Regions from separate parts of the Mesorhizobium sp. M0802 genome, predicted to be linked through region 2. Evidence: predicted binding sites of a transcription regulator. Region 2 holds the regulator's gene; the other holds the start of a gene.

Region 1 (12,045 bases), on a different contig from region 2:
AAATAGGCTGCCATGCCGAGGAAGGCGATGATGCCGACCGGCAAATTGATGAAGAACACCCAGCGCCAGTTGAAATTCTCGGTCAGCCAACCGCCCAGCGTCGGACCCAGGATCGGCCCCAGCATGATGCCGGCGCCCCAGATGGCCATCGCCTGGCCGTGGCGTTCCCTGGGGTTGATGTCGAGCAGGAAGGTCTGCGACAGCGGCACGATGGCTGCGCCGAACACGCCCTGCATCAGCCGGAAGAACACAATGCTCTCCAGGCTCCAGGCAATGCCGCACAGCATCGAGAACACGGTGAAGCCGACAACCGCCGCCAGGAACAGTTCCTTGCGGCCGAAGCGGTCGGCCAGCCAGCCGGTCACCGGCGTCATGATCGCGGCGGCAACGATGTAGGAGGTCAACACCCAGTTGATGTTGTCGGGCGACGCGCCGAGGTCGCCGGTCATGGTCGGCAGCGCGACATTGGCGATCGTGGTGTCGAGCGCCTGCATGACCGTCGCCAGCATCAGCGCCACGGTGATCAGGCCGCGATGCGGCACTTCCTTGAAAGGTTCTGGTGTGGTCATGATGCGGAACTTCCGACAGGTAACAAAAACGTGTACATTAGGTTTCCAGGCGGCGAGGCCTTCTCTGGTGAAGAGACCCTCATCGCGGTGGGACGCGATCTATCGATGTGGGGGTTACATCGATCGAAGGTCTCGACACATCAGGCGCTTGCCGCCCGGAAATCCAAGGTCCGAAGGATGGGCGCCGAGATGGTCCAGGTTCTGGGCAGGCCGCGATGCGGCCCGGTCCAATCCACCCCTCGTTCAACCTGCCGTCGGACCGATCCTGTCATCTCAACTTCACCTCGCCTGCGGCGGGCGTTCTGCCGGGCCGTGATCCTGCTTTTCGAGATCACGGTCCATTCACAGTCTATTGTGCTTCGCCTGCGGTGGCGTGGCCGAAGATAGCGGGGAACCCGCGAGCAACGCCGGTATCCACCGTAACCGAGGCGCTCATGCCGGTGCGCAGCGCCATTTTGGCGTCGGCATCGGTCAGCTCCAGGCGCACCGGAATGCGCTGCGTGACCTTGACCCAGTTGCCGGTGGCGTTTTGAGCTGGCAGCAGCGAAAACTCCGCGCCGGTGCCGGCGCCGATCGCCTTGACGGTGGCCTCGAAAGTTCTGCCCGGATAGGTGTCGACGACGATCTCGGCCTTCTGGCCAGGCTTCATGTGGGTAAGCTGGGTTTCCTTGAAATTGGCATCGATCCAGGTGTCGCCGGTCTCCACCAGCGCAAACAGCGGCGTGCCGGAACCGACATACTGGCCGACCTTGAACGAGGAGGCCTGGCTGATGACGCCGTCGGCCGGCGCCTTGACCGTGGTCTGCGCCAGATCGTAGGCGGCCTTGTCGCGCGCGGCGAGTGCGGCCATCACGGTCGGATGCTTGTCGGTCTCGATATCGGGATTGCCGGCGAGAGCGGCCTTGGCGCTGATGATGCCTTGCTCGGCAACGGCCAGTTGCTGCCTGGCCTTGTCGAGATCGTTCTTGGCCTCGTCCAGCGACGATTTGGCGTTGATGCCCTTCTGGGCAAGGTCGGCGGCGCGGTCATACTGCGACTGCGCGTAGTCGACCTGGCTGGCATCGGACTTTTCCTGCGCCAGCGCCTGGCTGTAGGCGGCGCGCAGCTGTTCGATACCGACGCGTGCGACTGCGACCGCCGCGTCGGCCTGCGCCAATGCGATCCGGTAGGGCTCGGGGTCGATGGCAAACAGCACATCGCCCTGCTTGACCTGCTGATTGTCCGAGATGCCGACCTGAACGATGCGGCCGGCCGTGTCCGAGGCGATCGACACCTTCGCCTGCTGCAAATTGGCGTTCTCGGTTTCCTGATAGCGACCGCCGGTCACCCAGACATAACCGCCGCCAACGGCCAGCGCGGCCGGCAGGGCGACCATCAACAGCAAGCGGCCGATGCGGCGCTTCTTGACCGGAGCCGGAGCGGGCTGCACCGGGGGAGCCACCGCGACAGGTGCTGCGGCCGGCTGTGCAGGCGCTTCGGCAACCGGCTGTGCCGGCGCCTCGATCTTGGTTACATTCTCGTCCAGCTTGGCTGCCGCGTTCATGCTGCTGCCCCTTCCGTACTCTTCAAGGACGACGTCTCGCCGTCCGCCAGGTTTTGCACGATGGTGTCCAGCGCCCGGATCAGGACGCGGCGGTCGTCCGGCGAAACCCCGACCAGCGATTCCTCATAAACTTCGCCAGCAAGGCTTTTGACCTCGGCATAGGCCGCGTTCGCCTTGGCTGTCGGGAAGATCATACGCACGCGCCGGTCAGTTGCGTCGGAGCGCCGCTCGATCCAGCCGCCCTCCTCCATCCGGTCGACGAGGCGTGAAACGCTGATCGGCTCGATTTCGAGGAGTTCGGCGAGGCGAGCCTGGGCGACGCCCGCCTCCTTGGCAACGCGAACGAGAAGCCGCCATTGTGCCGAGGAAAGGCCAAGTCCGCGGGCGCGCGCCTCGAAGCGCTTGCGCATGAGGCGCTGCACGTCGTGGATCAAAAAGCCTAATCTATCTATGCCGTCGGAAACCATGAGCGGTATATATTATAAGCGTGCTTACCATTCAAGGCGCCGCATTGCACCAGAGCCGAAAAAGAGGGATGGCAGCCATGCAGATGCGGTCATGGTGGCGGCGCAATCAATGCCGGATGCGGATGACCTCCCGACCGAGACGTGAATTGCCGTCGAGAACGCCGCGAGAAGAAAGGTCGTCTTGCGCGTCCCCGCCACCGGCACACCTAGGCTTTCGGCGGCATTTTCGCCGGCGGCGAAGGCATCGAGCCGGCGGTGGTTCCACAGCGCATAGGCAAGGGTGGTGCCCGCACCTAGCGCGCCCAGATATTGTCCCAGCGAGCCAGGCCGAGGCCGCCCAGCAACGGCTTTCCACGATGGTGACCTGCCACAGTCGACCAGCGCCCCTCGATTTTACGACAGGCGCAATTTCGATCAAACTGGCCTCGCAAAAAGCCGACAAAATGTGCCGCCAAATGCGAGGAGACCTATGAACCCGACCGAGAAAGCGCTGTGGTTTGTCGAGAGCCATCTGCCGGAAGCGATCTCGCTTGAAGATGTCGCGCAAAGCAGCGGCGTCTCGCGCTTTCATGTGACGCGCGCCTTTAGCGCCGCCACCGGCCGTTCGGTGATGGGCTATATGCGCGCGCGCCGGCTGACCGAAGCGGCGCGCAAGCTGGCTTCCGGCGCGCCCGACATCCTCGCGGTCGCGCTCGATGCTGGCTACGCCTCGCACGAAGCCTTCACCCGCGCCTTCCGCGATCAGTTCGGCACGACGCCGGAACTGGTGCGCGCGCAGGGCAGCCTCAGCAATCTCGATCTCGTGGAGCCGATCCTGATGGACCAGTCCTTCCTCGCCTCACTGCCGCCGCCGCGCTTCGAGACCGGCCGTCCCTTCCTCATTGCCGGCCTCGGCGAGCGCTACAGCTGCGAAACCAGCGCGGCCATTCCGATGCAGTGGCAGCGCTTCGGTCCCTATATCGGCAACATTCCGGGCGAGACCGCTGACGTCGCCTATGGCGTCTGCGTCAATGGCGACGATGCCGGCAATTTCGACTATATCGCCGGGGTCGAAGTTTCGGATTTCTCGGACCTGCCGAAGGAGCTTTCGCGGGTGCGGGTGCCGGCGCAGAAATACGCCGTGTTCACCCATGCCGAGCACATCTCCACCATCCGCCGCACCGTCAACACGATCTGGAACAAATGGCTGCCGGCGTCGGGGCACGATATAGCCGACGGCCCCGAATTCGAGCGCTACGGCCCGGAGTTCGATCCGCGCAGCGGCAATGGCGGGCTGGAGATATGGGTCCCGGTGGCCTGAACGCCGCTACAGCTCCAGGTTCCAATTCTGGCCGACCAGATCCTTGCCGAAGGCGTGATGGCGCTCTTCGTCCACCAGCCTGAAGCCGGCACTCTCGTAGATGTGGCGGGCGGCGGTCAGGATGTCGTTGGTCCATAGGGTCAGCGTCTTGTAGCCCTTGGCACGAGCAAAGCCGATGCACTCCTGAACCAGCCGCTTGCCGATGCCGAGGCCGCGCGCCGATGGTTCGACATAGAGCAGGCGCAGCTTCGCCACCGCGTCGGATTTGCGCACGACGAAGACCGAGCCGACCACCTCCCCTTGCCGTTCGGCAATCCAGCTGCGTTCCCATTCTGGATCGAAGGATTTTACGAAGGCGCCGAGGATTTCGGCGACCAGCGCCTCATAGGTTTCGTCCCAGCCATAGTCCTGTGCGTAGATCTGTCCTTGGCGGCGCACGACCCAGCCGATGTCGCCGACCTGCAAAGGCCGCAGCATGTAGGGGACTTTGGGCTCCGGGCTGTCGGCAAGGAGTTGCTGCACCGTCTGCATGGCCTTGACCAGCCGGTCCTGTTCGGCAGCGGGAAGCCGCGCCAGCAAGGCCGCGACCTGGTCTTGCGAACCGCGGTTCAGCGGCGCGAAGGCCTGCCGCCCCACCGGCGTCAGCGTGATCGACGACTGCCGCGCATCCGACGCCAGCGGCGCGCGCGCAATCAGCTGCAGGTGCTCGAACTTCTTCAGGAGCCGACTGACATAACCGGCGTCGAGGCCGAGATCGCGGATGAGATCGCTGGCGGTCAGGCCATCGCGATGCGCCAGTTCGTAGAGCACCCGCGCCTCGGTCAGCGAGAAGGCGCTTTTCAGCAGGCCTTCGTCGAGCAGACCTATCTGGCGGGTGTAGAAGCGGTTGAAAGCCCGCACCGCGTCGATGCGTTCCTTGCCGGGTTGATGATGGATCGTCATGGGAAGCCTCCTGCCCATCAACGATCGGTCATTTATTTGACTTAGTCAAGTATCGAGGAGATGCTCCCCCGGTCGTGTCTCAGGCGACGGCGCGGCGGCGCCGTGCGATCAGGACGAACAGGCCGAGCAGCACGACGCTGGCCGCAGCACTGGCGGCGGCAAATTCCGGCACCGGCCGAAAATCCTTGCCGTCGATCAGCAGCGATGCCGCGACCGGGCCGATCGCCAGACCGAAAAGCTGGGCCGCCGGCACCAGAAGCACGGCCGTGCGCGTCTCGTCGGCGGTGATCGCCAGCCGGATCTGATAGGGCACGATGAACAGAAGGATGAAGCCCATGATCAAGGCCGCGACCCAGAAAACCGTCAGGCCGGGGCTGCCGGCGAGCATCACGGAACTGGCGACGGCGACCACGCCGATCGCCACGATGGCGAAGCGGTAATCGATGCGCGCCTCGAAGACGGTAGCCGTCATTGCGCCCAGCACCTGCAATGCCAGGCTGGCCGAGACGATCAGGCCGACGGTGCGGCCATCGATGCCGTATTGTGCGCCAAGTGGCTCGAGAAACGCCCAGACCGAGCCGAAGAACATGAAGTAGCAGAAGACGCTCAGCAAAGCGGCAAGCGAAGGAACGGTCAGCACATTGCTGAACTGTTCCTCCTTGGGCAGGTCGGCATAGCTATCCGGGACGATGAAGGCGACGGCCACCGAGGCGATGCAGACGACGGCAAGAACGATGAAGCCGCCCGCCGATCCGGCGGCCGGGATGACGTAAAGCGCCAGCAGCAGGGCAAGGGCGCATTGCGCCAGGGTCTGAAGGGTGACGAAGAAGCCGCCGATGCGCTCGGCCCGGCGTGAACGGGCGATCAGTTCCGTGGCGACCGCCACCAGCCCACCCTCGGCGAGGCCTGCCACCGCGCGGGCGGCAATCAGCGAGGTCGAGGTCAGCGCATAGGCGGTCGCCCCGTTCGCCAGCGCCAGCAAGAGCAGAAGGACGGCACTTTTCAAGCGCATATTGTGGGCGGACAGCATCATGGCGATGGCCGCCGATCCGATGCCGATGGCGATCATCTCCGCCGTGGCGACCAGCGCGAGTTCGTCACCGCTGACATGCCCTTCGGTGTAGAGCGCGCCGAGAAGCACCGGCTGCAGCCCGAGAATGAGCAGGCCGACCGAGCCGATCCACAATGCCGAGGCGAGTTGCGCCCCAGTGGGGTTGCCGACCAGCCAGTCGCCGTTCCCGGCATCCGCGTTACCAGCAGAAGTCACGGTCGCCTCCCAACGTCCTTGCCTGACGGCAAAAAAACTGACAGTCTGTCAGCATTTAGAAACTGATACTCGATCATATTCGTTTGTCAATCAGTAGCGGGACTTGGCACCAACAAGGCTGGGGATGGTCTTGGCGATCGAATGGTCTGGGCGATCGAGAGGATGGCGGCATGAACGAAGCAGTGCAGATGACGACCGAACCGAGGCGCAGGCCCAAACAGGAGCGCAGCCGCGAGCGCATCGACGCCATCCTGTCGACGACCATGCGGCTGATCGGCGAGAAAGGCATCGACGCCGTCACCATGAAGGAAGTCGGCGCACAGGCCGGCGGGCCGATCGCCACCGTCTATCATTACTTCCCCAACAAGTCGGCGATCCTGGCGATGCTCTACGAGCGATTCTCCGAAGTGAGCCGCGCCCGGCTTGCCGCGATCGTTGCCGACGTCGGCGGGCTGAGCGACGTTATCGCTGCGGCCGACCGGCTGCTCGACGACTACTATGAGCGCGTCGCCGGCGACCCCGCCATTCAGGACCTGCAAAACGCCATCCAGGCTGACAAGGCGCTGAAGAATCTCGACATCGCCGAAACCCGGCGCCAGGCGACGATGTTCTGCGACCATGTCGGCCCCTTTCTCGCGCCAGAGCGACGCAATGAGTTCGGCCGTATGGTTTTCCTGATCTTCCAGCTGGCCGGCGGCGTCGTGCGCATGGCGCTGACCCAGGACCAGGAGGAAAGCCGCCACACCATCGAGGACTACCGGTCGATCATCCATACGCAGTTGGGACTGTTTCTCTAGCGCCCGATTCGACCCCGTCCGGTCTGGTGGATGAGGTTTTCGAAGCCGTCGGCCAGGTTGGCTGTGCCGGCGGCAACAATCTTCGACAGGTTCCTGGCGCGACCTGGGGTCTTGTTGGCATCGAGCAGCACGGCCCTGCCCTCATGCACGACAAAGTCGAATTTGCCATAGTCGAAGCCCAGCTTCCGACGCAAGGCGCGCAGTTCGTCGGGAACCGCAACCGGCTCCCGGCGGACGGTGTCGTCGCCCTTGACCAGGCGCTGCGGCGAGACATAGCGGGTGCAGCGCTCCCGATCGCCGCAGAATATCCAGAACCGCGCCGCAAACCCGTCGGGCTCGATTTCGGGAATGAATTTTTCCACGATCAGGTCGGCACGCCTGAAAATCTCCGGCGCCACATCGGCCAGCGAGGCATGCACCTGATAACGGCCGAAGGTCTGCGCGCCCGGGAAAGGCACTGCCTTGCCGGCGCGAACGGATTTTCGGTTGAGCTGCTCCTCGGGCGTCCCCCAATGATTGAGGTTGCTCTTGACGATGACCTGGCCGCTCCAGTTGGCACCCTCCTCGAGGATCGCACCACTGATGCGGCGCTTGGAAATGTCGGTTGCACCAAGATTGAGACAAATCGGAAATCCGCGCGCGTAGTCGACATAGTCCGATGGCGTCACTGTCGCGTCGACATGCAGGACGGCAATATCGGCGTTATGACTTGCCGAGGGTCCACGCATGATCTGCACGGAGTGACCGCGCCGTTTCAGCTCCGCCAGGACGTCGAACAGCATGTAGGGGCTGTCCTGGCGCAGCAGGAGGCCCCGCCGGCTCTGGAAGCGGTCAAATTCATGCGTTATGACGGCAATGCGGGCCATGGCCTTTCCTGCATGAGGTAACTCGCAAGGCAACCAACAGCCTGGAAGGAAATATGTCCAGCCTTTCCCCAAACCGTTCCGCATGACTGAGCATTGGGACGCAATTCGCCGTCATTGGCGGCTTCTCGGGTCGCCGCTGTGTCCGCCCCCGGAAGCTGTCGCCGCCTATGAGCGCGAACTTAGCCTGCAATCAGTCGATGTGGTGCTGCTCGGGGTCACGCCGGAGCTTGCCGGCCTCGGAAGGACCATGCTCGCGATCGACGAGTCCACTGCCATGATATCGGGCATCTGGCCGGGCGATACCGCCTCACGCAAGGCGGTGATCGGCAACTGGCTGGAGTTGCCGCTGGGCGACGAAAGCGCCGGGGCGGTGATCGGCGACGGCTGTCTGTCGGCGCTGGACTCCTCGGTTGCACGGCAGGCGCTGCTTGCCGAGATCGCGCGTGTGCTGAAGTCCGATGGGCGGGCTGCATTGCGCGCCTATGCAAGCCCTCAGGTGCCGGACGATCTGCAGGAGGTCCGGGCGCTGACGCTGTCCGGTGGTGTCGCGACCTTCCACGAACTCAAATGGCGCATTGCCATGGCTTGTGCCGGCGGCGATCCCGACCGCGCCATTCCGGTGCGGGCGATCCTCGACGCCTTCGATGCGCTGTTTGCCGACCGGGAGGCCCTTGCCGCGACGACCGGATGGGAGATGCCGGTCATCGGCACCATCGATGTCTATGCGAATTCGCAGACTGTCTACAGTTTCGCCCCGGCGGCGACGCTGGTCGAAGAGGCGAGCCGGTTTTTTGACAGTGTCCGCCTCGCGCCGACAGGGACCTATGGGCTGGCTGAACGCTGTCCGCTTCTGGTGCTTATATCGCCGCGGCGCCGGTAGGGTCTGCCGTCGGATCGCGGCACGGCTCCAATTGGCACAATTGTGCTCACCGTTCGCCTTGACTCTCGAAAGCCACGCGCTTATTTCAGCGCACGTTAGCACTCTCCCCAGGTGAGTGCTAACGCACATCCGGCACCGCCGGATCGAGGAACAGCTCTCACCGTTCTCATTCGAGGAAGAAAAAATGGCAAAGTCGAAGTTCCGCCCGCTTCATGACCGCGTGGTCGTACGCCGGGTCGAATCCGAATCCAAGACCGCCGGCGGGATCATCATCCCGGATACGGCAAAGGAAAAGCCGCAGGAAGGCGAGATCATCGCCGTCGGCTCCGGCGCTCGCGACGAAGCCGGCAAGCTGGTCCCGCTGGACGTCAAGGCCGGCGACCGCATCCTGTTCGGCAAGTGGTCGGGCACCGAAGTCAAGCTCAATGGCGAAGACCTTCTGATCATGAAGGAATCCGACATTATGGGCATCATCGGCTGATCATCGGCCTCACCGTCAACTAATTTCGGGCTTGATCGCAAGCCCCCTGCCAGGAGCTAAAAAATGGCTGCTAAAGACGTAAAATTCTCCCGCGACGCCCGCGAGCGCATGCTGCGCGGCGTCAACATCCTCGCCGACGCAGTGAAGGTCACGCTCGGCCCCAAGGGCCGCAATGTCGTCATCGACAAGTCGTTCGGCGCACCGCGCATCACCAAGGACGGCGTCACCGTCGCCAAGGAAATCGAGCTTGAAGACAAGTTCGAAAACATGGGCGCGCAGATGGTCCGCGAAGTTGCTTCGAAGACCAACGACATTGCCGGCGACGGCACCACGACCGCGACCGTTCTGGCGCAGTCGATCGTCCAGGAAGGCCACAAGGCCGTTGCCGCCGGCATGAACCCGATGGATCTGAAGCGCGGCATCGATCTGGCCGTCACCGAAGTCGTCGCGGCTCTCGGCAAAGCTGCCAAGAAGATCAAGACCTCCGAGGAAGTTGCCCAGGTCGGCACGATCTCGGCCAATGGCGACGAGTCGGTCGGCGCCATGATCGCCGAAGCGATGCAGAAGGTCGGCAATGAAGGCGTCATCACGGTTGAAGAAGCCAAGACCGCCGAGACCGAGCTGGAAGTCGTCGAAGGCATGCAGTTCGACCGCGGCTATCTCTCGCCCTACTTCGTCACCAACGCCGACAAGATGGTTGCCGAGCTCGAGGACGTCTACATCCTCCTGCACGAGAAGAAGCTGTCCAACCTCCAGGCCATGCTGCCGGTTCTCGAAGCCGTCGTGCAGACCTCCAAGCCGCTTCTTATCATCTCGGAAGACGTCGAAGGCGAGGCTCTGGCCACGCTGGTCGTCAACAAGCTGCGCGGCGGCCTGAAGATCGCCGCCGTCAAGGCGCCGGGCTTCGGTGATCGCCGCAAGGCCATGTTGGAAGACATCGCCATCCTCACCGGTGGCCAGGTCATCTCGGAAGACCTCGGCATCAAGCTCGAGAATGTCGGCCTCAACATGCTCGGCCGCGCCAAGAAGGTGTCGATCTCCAAGGAGAACACCACCATCGTCGACGGCGCCGGCAAGAAGGCCGAGATCCAGGGCCGCGTTGCCCAGATCAAGCAGCAGATCGAAGAGACCACGTCGGACTACGACAAGGAGAAGCTGCAGGAACGTCTGGCGAAGCTCGCCGGCGGCGTTGCGGTGATCCGTGTCGGCGGCGCGACGGAAGTCGAAGTCAAGGAAAAGAAGGACCGCGTCGATGACGCCCTCAACGCGACCCGTGCGGCCGTGGAAGAAGGCATCGTTGCAGGCGGCGGCGTCGCTCTCCTGCGCGCTTCGGCCAACATCAAGGTCACCGGCGTCAATGCCGACCAGGCTGCCGGCATCAACATCGTTCGTCGTGCACTGCAGGCTCCGGCCCGTCAGATCGCTTCGAACGCAGGTGCTGAAGCTTCGATCGTCGCCGGCAAGATCCTCGACAACAAGGGCGCGACCTACGGCTACAACGCCCAGACCGGAGAGTATGGCGACATGATCGCCATGGGCATCGTCGACCCGGTCAAGGTCGTTCGCACCGCTCTCCAGGACGCGGCTTCGGTCGCCGGCCTGCTCGTCACCACCGAAGCCATGATCGCGGAGGCTCCCAAGAAGGAGTCGGCCGGCGGCGGCATGCCTGGCGGCATGGGCGGCGGCGGCATGGGCGGCATGGGCGGCATGGATTTCTAATCCAAGCTATCTGGCTTATGCATACGGAAAGGGCGCCGAGAGGCGCCCTTTTTTGTTTTGGAAAGCGGATGGTTAGGCGGCGCTGTCCGCCTGCCGCGCAACCTTGCCTGCAAGCACCGCCTGCTCGACAAGTGCCGCCACCTCGTCGGCCACCACCAGCACCGGTGCACGGTCGCGGGTGGCCCGCGCAATCACCATAAGCCCTTCCAGCGACGATTCGATCAGCAGCGCCAAAGCGTGCGCGCGGCGTTCGGGCACCCCTGCCCTGACGAAGGCCTGTCGCAGCAAGCCGATCCATTGCTCGAAAGCCGATCGGCAGAGTTCCGCCAGTTCCGGCACATCGGTGGGTGAATCCAGCACCACCGGCGCGATGGGGCAACCCAGCGAAAAATCATTGTCCTCCAGCATGCGCCCGACCGACTGGTAGATGTGATGGACGGCCACTGCAGGATCGCTTTCGGCTGCCAGTGCTTCGCCCAGCCTTTTCGTGACGTCGGCAACGCTGTTGCGCGTCACCTCGATGACCAGTTGGTCCTTGCCGCCCGGGAAATGAAAATAGAGCGAGCCGCGCGGCGCCCCGCTGGCGCCCAGAATGTCGTTGAGCGAGGTGCCGTGATAGCCGCGCTGCCTGAGCAACAGGCCTGTGGTCTCGAGTATGCGGGTGCGGGTGTCGTTGGCCATGTCAACCTCTGTCAGCAGTGACGCATTATAGGCCTCGCCAAGAATATGACAATCGGTCTATATAATATGTGGATCAGTCTATATACTATTAAGGAGAGTGACATGCGCAGCTACCGGCTCGAAGGGTTTGGTGGAACCGAATCCCTGGCGATGCGCGACGAGGCGCGGACGGAACCGAAACCGCATGAGATCGTGGTGCGAGTCCGCGCCGCCTCGCTCAATCGGCGCGACACGATGATCCTTGGCGGCACCTATCCGTTGCCGGCGCGGCAAGGCATCGTGCCGCTGAGCGACGGCGCCGGTGACGTCGTCGCAATCGGCGATGCCGTCACCCGTTTTGCCGTCGGCGACCGCGTCACCGGCAGCTACTTCGCCCGCTGGATCGATGGCCGCATCAATGCCGGTCTGATCGACCAGCTCGGCTGTACGCTGGACGGCATGCTGACTGAGTTTGCCGTGCTCGACGAACAATGGGCGGCGCGACTGCCCGATCATCTGAGCTGGCACGAAGCGGCGACGCTGACCTGCGCCGG
Region 2 (12,045 bases):
GATCATCGGCGGCGTCGTGCTCTTGGTCGTCGACCGCATGAAGCTGCAGCCGGTCTACCGTGACGTCGAGCGCTTCCCGACAAGGCTTTACCTGCAGATCGGCCTGTTCCAGTGCCTGTCGCTGATCCCCGGCACGTCGCGCTCCGGCTCGACCATCGTCGGCGCGCTGCTGCTGGGCGTCGACAAGCGCGCGGCGGCGGAATTCTCCTTCTTCCTCGCCATCCCGACCATGGTCGGCGCCTTCGCCTTCGATCTGTTCAAGAACCGCAACGTGCTGAGCAGCGCCGACCTGCCGATCATCGCTATCGGCTTCATCGCCGCCTTCCTTACCGCGCTGATCGTCGTCCGCTTCCTGCTCGATTACGTCTCGCGCAACGGCTATTCGCTGTTCGGCTGGTGGCGCCTGGTGGTGGGAGCGGTTGGGTTGGTGGCGCTTTTCATTTGGGGGTGAGCTTTACCCTCCCCCTTGTGGGGGTCCGAAGGACGGGCGAGACAGGCGGCTCGCCCCGGTCAGTCGATCCGCAAAGCGGATCGGGGTGGGGGCGCCACGCCCCCGCCCCGTTTCGCCAACGACGCTTCGGGTCGCTTGCTCACCGACCCTCCCCACAAGGGGGAGGGTAAAGGCCGCTAACTCCTCCCAAAAAACGCGTTCTCGACATGCACCGGCCAGCGCCAGGGCAGCACCGCGATCATGTCGAAGCGCATCGACAATCTGCCGTAGTCCGGCTGCCGCGACAGCCAGATGTCGGCGGCGCCCTCGATGCGGCGCTCCGATTCGTGGCCGATCGCCTCCATCGCTTCCATGAGCGTGCGCCGCGCCTTGACCTCGACGAACAGCACCAGGTCGCCGCGCCTGGCGATCAGGTCGATCTCGCCGAAGCGGGTGCGATGCCGGCGGGCGAGGATGCGATAACCTTTCAGCATCAGCGCCGCTGCCGCCAGCCACTCGCCGCGATGGCCGCGCCGATAGGCTTTTTGGCGGCTGGCGGCCGGGCGCTCAGCCACCTTCGCCTTCTCCAACCGCATCCCTGAGTTCCAGCAGCCGCCGGTAAAGCGCCTGCTTCTGCCCGCCGGTCATCTTCGCCGCCTCCGCCGCCGCCTTGGACGCCGGCATTTCGGCGGCCAGCGACAGCAGCAGCCTGTCGATGTCGGCGGGTTGGTCGGCCTTGATCTCGGCGGGCCCGACGCAGATGACGATTTCGCCCTTCGGCGTATCGGCCGCCGCATAATAATCGGCCAGCGCCTGCAGCGTTCCCGTCCGCATCTCTTCAAAAGTCTTGGTAAGCTCGCGGCCGATGGCCGCCTTGCGCCCATCACCCAGCGCCTCGACCATCGCAAGCAGCGTATCGGCCAGCCTGCGTGGCGACTCAAAGAAGATCAGCGTTGCCGACACCGTCCTGAACGTTTCGAGCTTTGTGAGCCGCTGCCCTGCTTTCACCGGCAAAAACCCCGCAAACAGGAAGGCGTCGGACGGCAGGCCCGACGCCGTCAGCGCCGCCAGCGGCGCCGATGGGCCGGGGATCGGCACCACGCGCAGGCCGCGCTCCAGCGCTTCGCCGACCAGCCGGTAGCCTGGGTCGGAGATCAGCGGCGTGCCGGCATCCGAAATCAGCGCCACGCTCTGCCCGGCCTCGAGTGCTGCGATCAGCTTCGGTCCCGCCTCGCCGGCATTGTGTTCGTGATAGGCGGTTGTGCGCCTGCGGATGCCGTATCGGTCGAGCAGCACGCGTGAGACGCGGGTGTCCTCGCAGGCGACTATGTCGGCGGCAGCCAGCGTTTCCAAGGCGCGCAGCGTGATGTCGGAGAGGTTGCCGATCGGCGTCGCCACCAGATACAGCGCCGGCGCCAGCGACCGGACCGCGATCTCGGTCTGCCCGATCACATAGCTGCGCTTCTCGCCGGTCACCGGGGTCTCTCCATTTCGCCCTGTTTGGCACGGCGCGCGCCGGGTTGCAAAACTCCCGAACGTCGAGCCAAACCTGACGCCGATGTAACCCGGCGGCCATGTCTTTGCCACAGTGGGGAACGAAAGCGTGGCTGGCGGATTGAATACCTGAGTCTCTTGAGGAGGAGGACAGGATGGACAGCCTGGAATTGCAGGACGTTTTCGAGCCCTATTATGCCGAGCGCAAGCGCTTCACTGCGCGAAAGGGCAAGCGTGCGCTCGCCGAAAGCGACACCGGCCTGGCCAGTCGGGCGGCCACCGCCTTGCCGACGAATGTCAGGCTTTCGGACAACAAACCGGACAGCACGACGGAGCACTGACCGTACGATGCCCAATCGTTTCGATATCTTCATCACCCGTCTTGAAACGAAGAGCGCCCGCGAAGGCGCGCCGCCGCATCCGATGAACGACCAGAACAGCGTCCGCCGGGACAAGAGCGACGCCAAGCCGGCCCGGACCGGAGAGGCGCATGCCGAGAAACACCGCGGCAAGCGCCGCTTCAAGCACGACGCTTAGTTTGTCGATCGGTGCAACATCGTCATCCTAGGGCGAAGCAAGGAGCGAAGTGACGCGGCGCAGACCCTATGATCCATTCCGTGACCTCTGCCGAAGGATGCAGCGGCGCAGAATTCTGAACCGCTGCAGCGCCTTAACCTCGCGGCATGAATCCTCGGGTGAAGTCCGAGGATGGCGAACGCGGGCGTGGAACGCCCCAACCACATCAGTCAGCCCAGGTATCGCGTCACCCTCACCTCCAGCAATCGCACCAACTCCGGATCCATGAATCCGTAATCATCCGGGATGTCGAGGCAGATGACGCGGGCCTTCTTCAGGCTCTCCTTGAATTTCTTCTGCAGCTTGGTGCGGTGCGCCTTTTCCATCACGAAGACGATGTCGGCCCAGGCGACCAGCTCATGCGTCAGCGGCGTGTCTGCATCGTGATTGGTGCCGGCCGACTCGACCTCGATATCCCTACGTTTGGAGAACACCTGCTCGGCGGTCGGGCTGCGCAAGCGGTTCTGGCTGCAGACGAACAGGACGTTCTTCACCGACTACTCATCCCAGATCTTACGCAGATTTTTGCTGAGAGGGATGTACTGATCAAATGTGAGTCCATTCAGATCAAACTCGAGCAACTCATCCTTGGCGATTCCGCGAAGCTTATTTCCAATATATGTTATGAAACTGAGGACAACGCTGAATTCGCTCAAGTGGGTCAATTTTAGTTTCGATGTGACCGTTGCGTTCCTGATGAAAATCGCCTGAGCCTCAAAGAGGTCGTCTTGCTCTGGAGATCTCAAGATTTCGGTCAATCCAAACTCGAACACATCATCCGTGTTCAATGTCATCAAGGTCTCGTGGATCAGGAACGTCATCGCAGGAGTCACCTCGGATGCGGCGCTGGCACGCCAGCGGTTCAACAAGTCGACTTTCTAACATCCTTGCTCAAGCCGATAAATCGTCCAACAGCCCGGCCATTTGCCCTGTGGGCTCACCGCGCCAAATCCGCCACCACGGCATCGAGCACGATCATGCCGGCTGGCGTGGCGCGTAGCCTGGCATTGCCGATCGGCGCCACCAGCCCCTCATCCTGCAGCACGGTCAGCCGGGCGCTCGACAGGCCGTGCCCGGAAAACGCCTCGTAGCGGGAAAGGTCGATGCCTTCGGCCAACCTCAGCCCCATCAGCAGGAACTCGTCGGCCTCTTCGGAGCGCGTCAGGATCTCGCCGCCGGTGACGCCATGGCCCCTGGCCTCCACCAGATTGGCCCAGGTCTCCGGCATCCGCTCGGCGATCGTCACGGTGCGGTGGCCGTTCTCGATAAAGCGGCCATGCGCGCCCGGTCCGACGCCGACATATTCGCCATAGCGCCAATAGGTCAGATTGTGCCGGCTCTCGGCGCCCGGCCTGGCGTGGTTGGAAATCTCATAGGCCGGCAGGCCATGCGCTGCGGTGATCTCCTGCGTCAGCGCATAGAGATCGGCGGCCCGGTCATTATCGGGGATGATGAATTTGTTCGCCGCATGAAGGGCATGGAACGGCGTGCCTTCTTCGATGGTCAGCTGGTAGAGCGACAGATGGTCGGCGGCATGGCCGATCGCCTGTTCGAGCTCCGCCTGCCAGTCGTCCAGCGTCTGGCCGGGGCGGGCGTAGATCAGGTCGAAGGAAAGTCTTGGGAATATGTCCCGTGCCAGGCCAATTGCATGCAGCGCCTCGTCGACATTGTGCAGCCGGCCGAGGAAGCGCAGATCCTTGTCGTTCAGCGCCTGCACGCCGAGCGACACACGGTTGACGCCGGCGGCGCGGTAGCCGCGAAATCGCTCGGCCTCGACCGAGGACGGATTGGCTTCCAGCGTCACCTCGATGCCGTCGGGCACCGTCCAGTTCTTCGCCACGGCGTCCAGCACCGCCGCCACCGTCTGCGGCTGCATCAGCGACGGTGTGCCGCCGCCGAGAAAGATACTGGTCACTTCGCGCGGCCCGGTCCGCTCGCTCATGGTCTTCAGCTCGTTCTCGAAGGCGCGGGCAAAGCGCTCCTGGTCGACCGGCTGGTGACGGACATGGCTGTTGAAGTCGCAATACGGGCATTTGGCCGCGCAGAACGGCCAATGGATGTAGACCCCGAAGCCCGGGCTGCGGTCCAGCGACATTAAGCTGAGCCTAACCTGGCGCGGGCGAATTTCTGGAAGGCGCGGGCGCGGTGCGACAGCGCCGTCGGCTGACCGGGCTTCCAGCCGTGTTTTTCCTCAGCGCTCATCTCGCCGAACGTCTTGTCGAAACCGTCGGGCAAAAACACCGGGTCGTAGCCGAAGCCCAGTTCGCCGCGCGGCGGCCACACCAGCGTTCCCTCAGCTTCGCCGCGATAATATTCAGCCTCGCCATTGGGGAAGGCCAGGCAGATGACGGCGACGAACCGCCCCTTGCGCTGCGCTGGCTTGGCGGCGCCGACCTCCTGCAAGGCCACTTCGGTGCGCTGCATGGCCATGCCGAAGTCGCGGCTGCCATCGGGAGCTTCGGCCCAATTGGCGGTGTAGACGCCGGGGGCGCCGTCGAGCGCGTCGACGCACAGGCCCGAATCGTCCGACAGCGCCGGCAGGCCGGTCGCCTTAGCCGCGGCGAAGGCCTTGATGTAGGCGTTTTCCTCGAAGGTGGTGCCGGTCTCCTCCGGTTCCGGCAGGCCGTAGTCCTTGGCCGACTTCGCCTCGAAGCCGAACGGACCCATCAAATCGGCGAATTCGCGCAGCTTGCCTTCATTGTGGCTGGCAACGACGATCTTCTTTCCATCGAGAGAATGCATCAAAGGCCCCAGATCCTTGGCTCGGCGAATTCGATCGAATTGCCCGAGGGGTCGCGTATGTAGATCGAACGCCCGCCCTGCGGCCATTCGAATTCGCTTTCGATGGCGATGTTTTTCGCCTCAAGTTGCGCCTTCCTCTGTGCGAGTTCATCCGCACTTGCGGCAAAGCAGAGATGGCCCTCGCCGACCGTGCCATGCGGCGGCACTTTCAGCCGCGCATCCGGTGCCGGCGGGATTTTGGTGGCTTCGGCGTTGAAGATGAGCAGTACGCCCGGGCCGCAGCGGAAGAAGAGATGGCGGCCGTCGACCTTGCCGAGGAGAGGGAGGCCGAGGACGTTGGAGTAGAAGGCTTCGGCAGCGGCGAGATCCGTGACGTAAAGCGCTGACTCAAGAATAGCGGAGGGTTGCATCAGGCGCCCCCCTCTGCCCTGCCGGGCATCTCCCCCGCAAGGGGGGAGATTGGCAGTTCCGCTGGCGGCGTCTCAACGTTGATGGTTGGCGAAAACGGTAGCGACCTCTGATCTCCCCCCTTGCGGGGGAGATGGCCGGCAGGCCAGAGGGGGGTGTGAAGGATCGCCGACGTCATCACGTTAAATTCAATCAGGCCACAGCCATCTGCTGCAAGCTCACCAGCCGCTGAATGCCCTTCTTTGCCAGGCCCATCAGCTCCGCGAACTGCCCTTCCGAGAACGGCTCGCCCTCGGCGGTGCCCTGGATCTCGACGATGCCGCCCTTGCCGGTCATGACGAAATTGGCGTCGGTGCCGGCAGATGAATCCTCGATGTAGTCGAGGTCGATGACCGGCTGGCCGTCATGGATGCCGCAGGAAATTGCCGCGACATGGTCCTTCAGCACCTTGGCAACACTGGCCATCTGCCGCGCTTCCATCCAGCGCAGGCAATCGTAGAGCGCCACCCAGCCGCCGGTGATCGAGGCCGTGCGGGTGCCGCCATCGGCCTGGATGACGTCGCAGTCGACGGTGATCTGCTGTTCGCCCAGTGCCTGCAGGTCGACAACGGCGCGCAAGGAGCGGCCGATCAGCCGCTGGATTTCCAGCGTGCGGCCGCCTTGCTTGCCGGCCGAGGCTTCACGGCGCATGCGCTCGCCGGTCGAACGCGGCAGCATGCCGTATTCCGCCGTCACCCAGCCCTTGCCGGAATTGCGCATCCAGCCTGGCACCTTTTCCTCCAGGCTTGCCGTGCACAACACATGCGTGTCGCCGAATTTCACCAGGCACGAGCCTTCGGCGTGTTTGGACACGCCGCGCTCGAAGGAGATGGCGCGCATTTCGTCGGCTTGGCGTTTGGAAGGGCGCATCGAGGCCTCTTTCTGTTCTTTTTAGGGTTGCGTCGGCGGCTTGTAGACGCATGCAGCCCATGGCGCAAAGGAAAAGGCCGGGCGATCTGGCACAGACGCCGGGTTGCGCGGGGGCGATGGAAGTCTATATCCTTGGGCCGGAGGTTTTTGGCTCGAATGACCAAGGCAGTCACCGAACCCAGTCTGCTGGCGCCCGCGCTGCAATCGCTCGACATGCGTTCGCGCGACATTTTTAGGCGCATCGTCGAATCCTATTTGAAGGACGGTGAGCCTGTGGGATCGCGCAGCCTGTCGCGCATCCTGCCGTCGTCGCTGTCGCCGGCCACCATCCGCAACGTGATGAGCGACCTCGAGCATCTCGGCCTGATCTATGCCCCGCACATCTCGGCCGGGCGCCTGCCGACCCAGACCGGCCTGCGCTTCTTCGTCGATGCCTTCATGGAGCTTGGCGATCTCTCCGACGAGGAACGCCGGGTCATCGAGGCGCAGGTGCGCGCCTCCGGCTCGGGCGCGACGCTGGAACACATGCTGACCGAGGCCAGCCAGATGCTGTCGGGCATGTCGCGCGGCGCCGGCCTGGTGCTCGCCACCAAGAACGAGGTGGCGCTGAAGCACATCGAGTTCATCCAGCTCGAGCCGACCAAGGCGCTGGCGGTGATGGTGTCGCAGAATGGCGATGTCGAGAACCGCGTCGTCGACCTGCCGGCCGGCATCACCGTCTCGCAGCTGCACGAGGCCTCCAACTTCCTCAACGCCCATATCAGGGGCCGCACGCTCGCCGAGGCGCGCATCGAGATCGCCCGCATCAAGGACGAGACCAGGGCAGCGCTGGACACGCTGTCGCAGGATCTGGTCGAGAAAGGCCTGGCGGTGTGGGCCGGCGCCGATAGCGGCCTGCCGGCGCGCCTTATCGTGCGCGGCCGCGCCAATTTGCTCGAAAACGTCACCGCCCAGGCCGATATCGAATTGCTGCGCCACCTGTTCGAGGATCTGGAGACGCAGGACGGGCTGATCCAGCTGCTCGACCTCGCCGAGGACGGCCCCGGCGTGCGGATCTTCATCGGCTCGGAAAACAAGCTGTTCTCGCTCTCCGGCTCGTCGCTGGTCGTGGCGCCTTACCGCGACAAGGACGCCCGCGTCGTCGGCGCGCTCGGCGTCATCGGCCCGACCAGGCTGAATTATGCCCGCATCGTGCCTATGGTCGACTACACGGCGCAATTGATTACCCGGATGTTAAGATAATTCGAAGCCGGGATCACCGTAAAGGAGGGCGCAGAATGGCGCTTGAATCGTTCAAGGCCCAGATCAGTATGCTGCTCGAGGAAATGGTCAACCAGCCCGAGGACGAGCACGAAATCCAGGAGCAGCTGCGCGAAAAACTCCGGGAAATGCGCGCCATGGGCCTGCCGCTGCCGGAAGATCTCGTCGCATTGGAAAAGCGTCTCGACGACGATCTCGACGTCGAAGAGGAAAGTTGAGCGGTTCTCTCGTCGAATCTGCGCACGCGCACGCTTCTCTTTTGCGGCGGCCGCACAATATCTCCGTTGTGCATGACGCGGCGACCGGCGCGAATTCGAGGAGAACAGCATGATCCGGATTGCCGGCTTCGCAGGGCTTGCCCTGCTTCTGGCCACCAGCGCCTTCGCCCAGCAGGCTGATCAACCGCTGCTGACCGGCAAGGACGCTTTCGGCGACTGGAAGGCCGACAAGCCAGGTGTGCGCCGGCTGATCAAGCCGGATGATCTGCAAAAGCCCAACATCACCGAATCCGCCTCCAACAGCGCCGGCCTCGGCGATCGGCCCGAGGGCGCGAAGCCCGTCCTGCTGCCTGGGTTTTCGGCCGAACTGGTTGCTTCCGGCATTTCCAATCCGCGGGTCGTGCGCGTGGCGCCGAACGGCGACCTGTTCGTCGCCGACAGCGACGCCAACCAGATCCGCGTCTATCGGCTGGCCAAGGGTAGCGCGAAGCCGGCCGAAGAGGGCATTTTTGCCGACAATCTCAACCAGCCCTATGGCATCGCCTTCTACCCGCCTGGCGACAAGCCGCAATGGGTCTACGTCGCCAACAACGACAGCGTGGTCCGCTACGCCTATCGCGACGGCGACCTTAAAGCCTCCGGCGAACCGGAGACGATTGTCTCCGACATCCCTACCGGCGGCCACTGGACCCGCGATATCGCCTTCTCGCCGGACGGAAAGACGCTGTATCTCTCGGTCGGCTCCGGATCGAACGTCGCGGAGGGCATGCAGAAGGCACCGAAGGGCGGCCTTGACGCCTGGGCAAAATCACAGCCACTCGGCGCCACCTGGGGTTCCGAGGATGGCCGTGCCGACGTGCTGGCCTTCGGCCCCGACGGCAAGAATGGCCGCATCCTCGCTACCGGCCTGCGCAATTGCTCGGGCATGACCGTGCAGCCGGCCACCGGCGCGCTGTGGTGTGTCGTCAACGAGCGCGACGGTCTCGGCGACGATGTGCCGTTCGAATATGCCACCTCAGTCAAGGACGGCGCCTTCTATGGCTGGCCCTGGTATTATATCGGCGCCAACGAGGACCCGCGTCACGAGGGCGCGCGCCCAGACCTCGCCGGCTCGGTCACCGTGCCCGACGTGCTGATGCAGGCGCATTCGGCGCCGCTCAACATCGCGTTCTATGACGGCGGCAATTTCCCGGCAGAGTACAAGGGTGACGCCTTCGTCGCCCTGCACGGCTCCTGGAACCGTGGTATGAGGACCGGCTACAAGGTGGTGCGGCTGAGATTTAGCGACGGCAAGCCGACCGGCGAGTACCAGGATTTCATCACCGGCTTCGTCCTCTCCGACGACGCCGTCTGGGGCCGGCCGGTCGGCGTCGCGGTGGCCAGGGACGGTGCGCTTATCGTCACCGAGGATGGCAACGGCACCATCTGGCGCATCGCCCATGTCGACGGCCCGTCCTGAGCCGGCGAACTGCGCAACCGGCCCTAATGTACGTCCCGATGGATCACCTTGGGATAGGTATGGATCACCTCGGCCGATGAGACACGGTCATCGAAACCGGTATCCCTGAGATTGAAGAGGCCGACCGAGCCGAAGGACTTCTTCGCCCCTTGCGCGAAGCGGCCGTCGCTGAAATCGTGTTCGTAAAGCGTCACCGTGACGTGGCCGGCATTGAGCTTCGGCACGTAAACACTGCTGATGGCGTCGTTGGCGACGCCAAGCTGGTTGACGTTGAAGCGATAGAGGTCCTGCACCATGCGCCGGGCCGCATTGCCATTGATCATCCAGTATTCGCGGCGCGAAGCGCGGTTCGGGTCGATGAGTTTGAGCGGCGCCTTGCGGCCAAGCCCGAGCCAGTGCTCGAACACCATCACATTGGCGCCCCAGGGATAGGGATAATTGGACTTGTCGATGATGCGTGGCGGGCCATCCTCGGCGATCTCGGCGGTATCTACATAGTCCAGCCATTGCAGCTGGAACGACGCTTCCACGTTGAGGTCGGTGTTGCGCGGATCGGCAGCGATGATGCGCCAGTCGGAGACCGGCGGATATTTGGTGTCGAGGTCGATGTAGAATTCGCCTTTGGCGGTGTCGTCGGGGTCTATCTTTTGCGGTCCGTCACGCTCCATCGCCACCAGTCGCACCTTGAAGCGGTTGTTGACGACCAGCGGATAGATCATCGGACGAACGGGGTAGGCGCCAGGGTTCCGGCTGTCGGTAAAATATCCAGTCTGCGGAACGACATCGCTATCGCCCTTGTCGAACAGGCTGAAAGCCTGACGCCCATCGAACCACAGATACCATTCCAGCTCGTGGACGTGACCGCGTGCCTCGGAATAGTTGTTGGGCATCCACTTCATGAGCTGGATGTGAAGTCTTTTGGCTAACATGGGTGCTCCTGCCGTTCGGAGCCATGCGAGATAGCCGACCGCCTTCGGGGCGTAAGTGAACCATCTCTCGCTTTCAGGCGAGGATGACCGGCTTTCATGTCCTGCTTGGCGCAATCGAATCCGTTTTGCCGCTGCAGGCTTTCATGGCATCAGAGCGGCTCAGGAGGTGCGACCGTCATGACCCTCACCGGCTTCCTTGCCTATAGTGCTGCGCTGGGCATCGCCGCCGCCATTCCCGGCCCCGGCGTCACCGCGCTTGTGGCGCGGGCGCTCGGATCCGGCTTCCGCTCGTCGCTGGCGATGTCGTTCGGCCTGATGCTCGGCGACCTCATTTATCTCACCGCGGTGGTGCTCGGCCTTGCCTTTGTCGCGCAAAGCTTCGGCATGGTGTTTCTCGCCATCAAATGGCTGGGCGTCGCCTATCTCGCCTTCCTCGGCTGGCGTTTCTGGACGGCCGGGATCACGCCCGAGACTGTCGAGGCCAGGAAAGGCAAGGGCGGCCTGGTATCGAGCTTCCTTGCCGGCCTCACCGTCACGCTGGGCAACCCGAAGACGATGGTCTTCTACCTCGCCATCACGCCGACCATCGTCGACCTGAAGACCATCACGCTCGCCGACTATGGCATCCTGGTCGCGCTCACCGTTATCGTGCTCTTCGTGGTGCTTGTGCCCTATCTGGCGCTGGCCGCCAAGGCGCGCTGGTTCCTGAAATCGCCGCGCGCGCTGAAGGCGCTGAACCGCACCGCCGCCGGCTTCATGGTGGGCGCGGCCGCAGCCATTGCCGCACGTCAGTAGATCGGTTCAGGCCCATCCATTCCTCCGATCGGTCCATCCGGAAAATGCGGCTTCGGAAGGCAAGCGTTTTCAGCAAGCGGCCCACTCGATATTTTCGGCCGGCAGCCTATCTTGCGCGGGCGAAAGCCTTATTCTGTCCGCCGACGCCAATTGCCTGATCTGATTTGGGAGCGAAACCAATGAACAAGCCTTCCGCGCGCGTGCCCGGCCGCGGCCGTGTCTACAACTCGATCACCGAGACGATCGGCGACACGCCGCTGGTGCGGCTCGACAAGTTCGCCAAGGAGAAGGGCGTAGTTGCCAACCTTCTTGCCAAGCTCGAATTCTTCAATCCGATCGCCTCGGTCAAGGACCGCATCGGCGTTTCGATGATCGAGGCGCTGGAAGCGTCGGGCCGGATCAAACCCGGCAAGACGACGCTGATCGAGCCGACCTCCGGGAACACCGGTATCGCGCTCGCCTTCGCCGCTGCCGCCAAGGGCTACAAGCTGATCCTGACCATGCCCGAAACCATGTCGGTGGAGCGCCGCAAGATGCTGGCGCTGCTCGGCGCCGAACTGGTGCTGACGGAAGGGCCGAAAGGCATGAAGGGCGCCATCGCCAAGGCGGACGAGCTGGCCGCCACCTTGCCCGACGCCGTCATCCCGCAGCAGTTCGAAAACCCGGCCAACCCGGAGATCCACCGCCGCACCACCGCTGAGGAGATCTGGAACGACACCGATGGCGGGGTCGACATCTTCGTCGCCGGCATCGGTACCGGCGGCACGATCACCGGCGTCGGCCAGGTGCTGAAGCAACGCAAGCCCTCGGTGCATGTCGTCGCCG

The links. Region 2 encodes HrcA, which represses chaperone genes, less so after heat shock. Its sites were predicted from a motif close to GTTAGCACTCNCNNNNNGNGAGTGCTAAC; they were not measured.
Region 1: groES (co-chaperone GroES) is a predicted target of HrcA. The motif match lies at 8,726-8,754, and genes of this name have one in related genera.

What each region holds. Positions count from the first base shown of each region.
Region 1 covers NZ_JAMYOY010000008.1:100,357-112,401, reverse strand. The annotation lists gene NKI10_RS13935 (DHA2 family efflux MFS transporter permease subunit) at 1-569, opposite strand, end outside; gene NKI10_RS13930 (HlyD family secretion protein) at 919-2,112, opposite strand; gene NKI10_RS13925 (MarR family winged helix-turn-helix transcriptional regulator) at 2,109-2,579, opposite strand; partial or broken gene NKI10_RS13920 (iron chelate uptake ABC transporter family permease subunit) at 2,712-2,920, opposite strand; gene NKI10_RS13915 (AraC family transcriptional regulator) at 3,049-3,879, shown strand; gene NKI10_RS13910 (bifunctional helix-turn-helix transcriptional regulator/GNAT family N-acetyltransferase) at 3,886-4,821, opposite strand; gene NKI10_RS13905 (MFS transporter) at 4,901-6,088, opposite strand; gene NKI10_RS13900 (TetR/AcrR family transcriptional regulator) at 6,259-6,885, shown strand; gene NKI10_RS13895 (hypothetical protein) at 6,882-7,751, opposite strand; gene NKI10_RS13890 (class I SAM-dependent methyltransferase) at 7,834-8,631, shown strand; gene groES (co-chaperone GroES) at 8,816-9,112, shown strand; gene groL (chaperonin GroEL) at 9,176-10,831, shown strand; gene NKI10_RS13875 (TetR/AcrR family transcriptional regulator) at 10,904-11,512, opposite strand; gene NKI10_RS13870 (zinc-dependent alcohol dehydrogenase family protein) at 11,615-12,045, shown strand, end outside.
Region 2 covers NZ_JAMYOY010000017.1:28,779-40,823, forward strand. The annotation lists gene NKI10_RS22200 (undecaprenyl-diphosphate phosphatase) at 1-451, shown strand, start outside; gene NKI10_RS22205 (YraN family protein) at 628-1,005, opposite strand; gene rsmI (16S rRNA (cytidine(1402)-2'-O)-methyltransferase) at 998-1,906, opposite strand; gene NKI10_RS22215 (hypothetical protein) at 2,080-2,265, shown strand; partial or broken gene NKI10_RS22220 (EamA family transporter) at 2,345-2,479, opposite strand; gene NKI10_RS22225 (low molecular weight protein tyrosine phosphatase family protein) at 2,671-2,994, opposite strand; gene NKI10_RS22230 (hypothetical protein) at 2,998-3,366, opposite strand; gene hemW (radical SAM family heme chaperone HemW) at 3,438-4,595, opposite strand; gene rdgB (RdgB/HAM1 family non-canonical purine NTP pyrophosphatase) at 4,595-5,242, opposite strand; gene NKI10_RS22245 (VOC family protein) at 5,242-5,652, opposite strand; gene rph (ribonuclease PH) at 5,843-6,559, opposite strand; gene hrcA (heat-inducible transcriptional repressor HrcA) at 6,716-7,801, shown strand; gene NKI10_RS22260 (hypothetical protein) at 7,837-8,037, shown strand; gene NKI10_RS22265 (PQQ-dependent sugar dehydrogenase) at 8,147-9,496, shown strand; gene NKI10_RS22270 (hypothetical protein) at 9,520-10,425, opposite strand; gene NKI10_RS22275 (LysE family translocator) at 10,603-11,220, shown strand; gene cysK (cysteine synthase A) at 11,400-12,045, shown strand, end outside.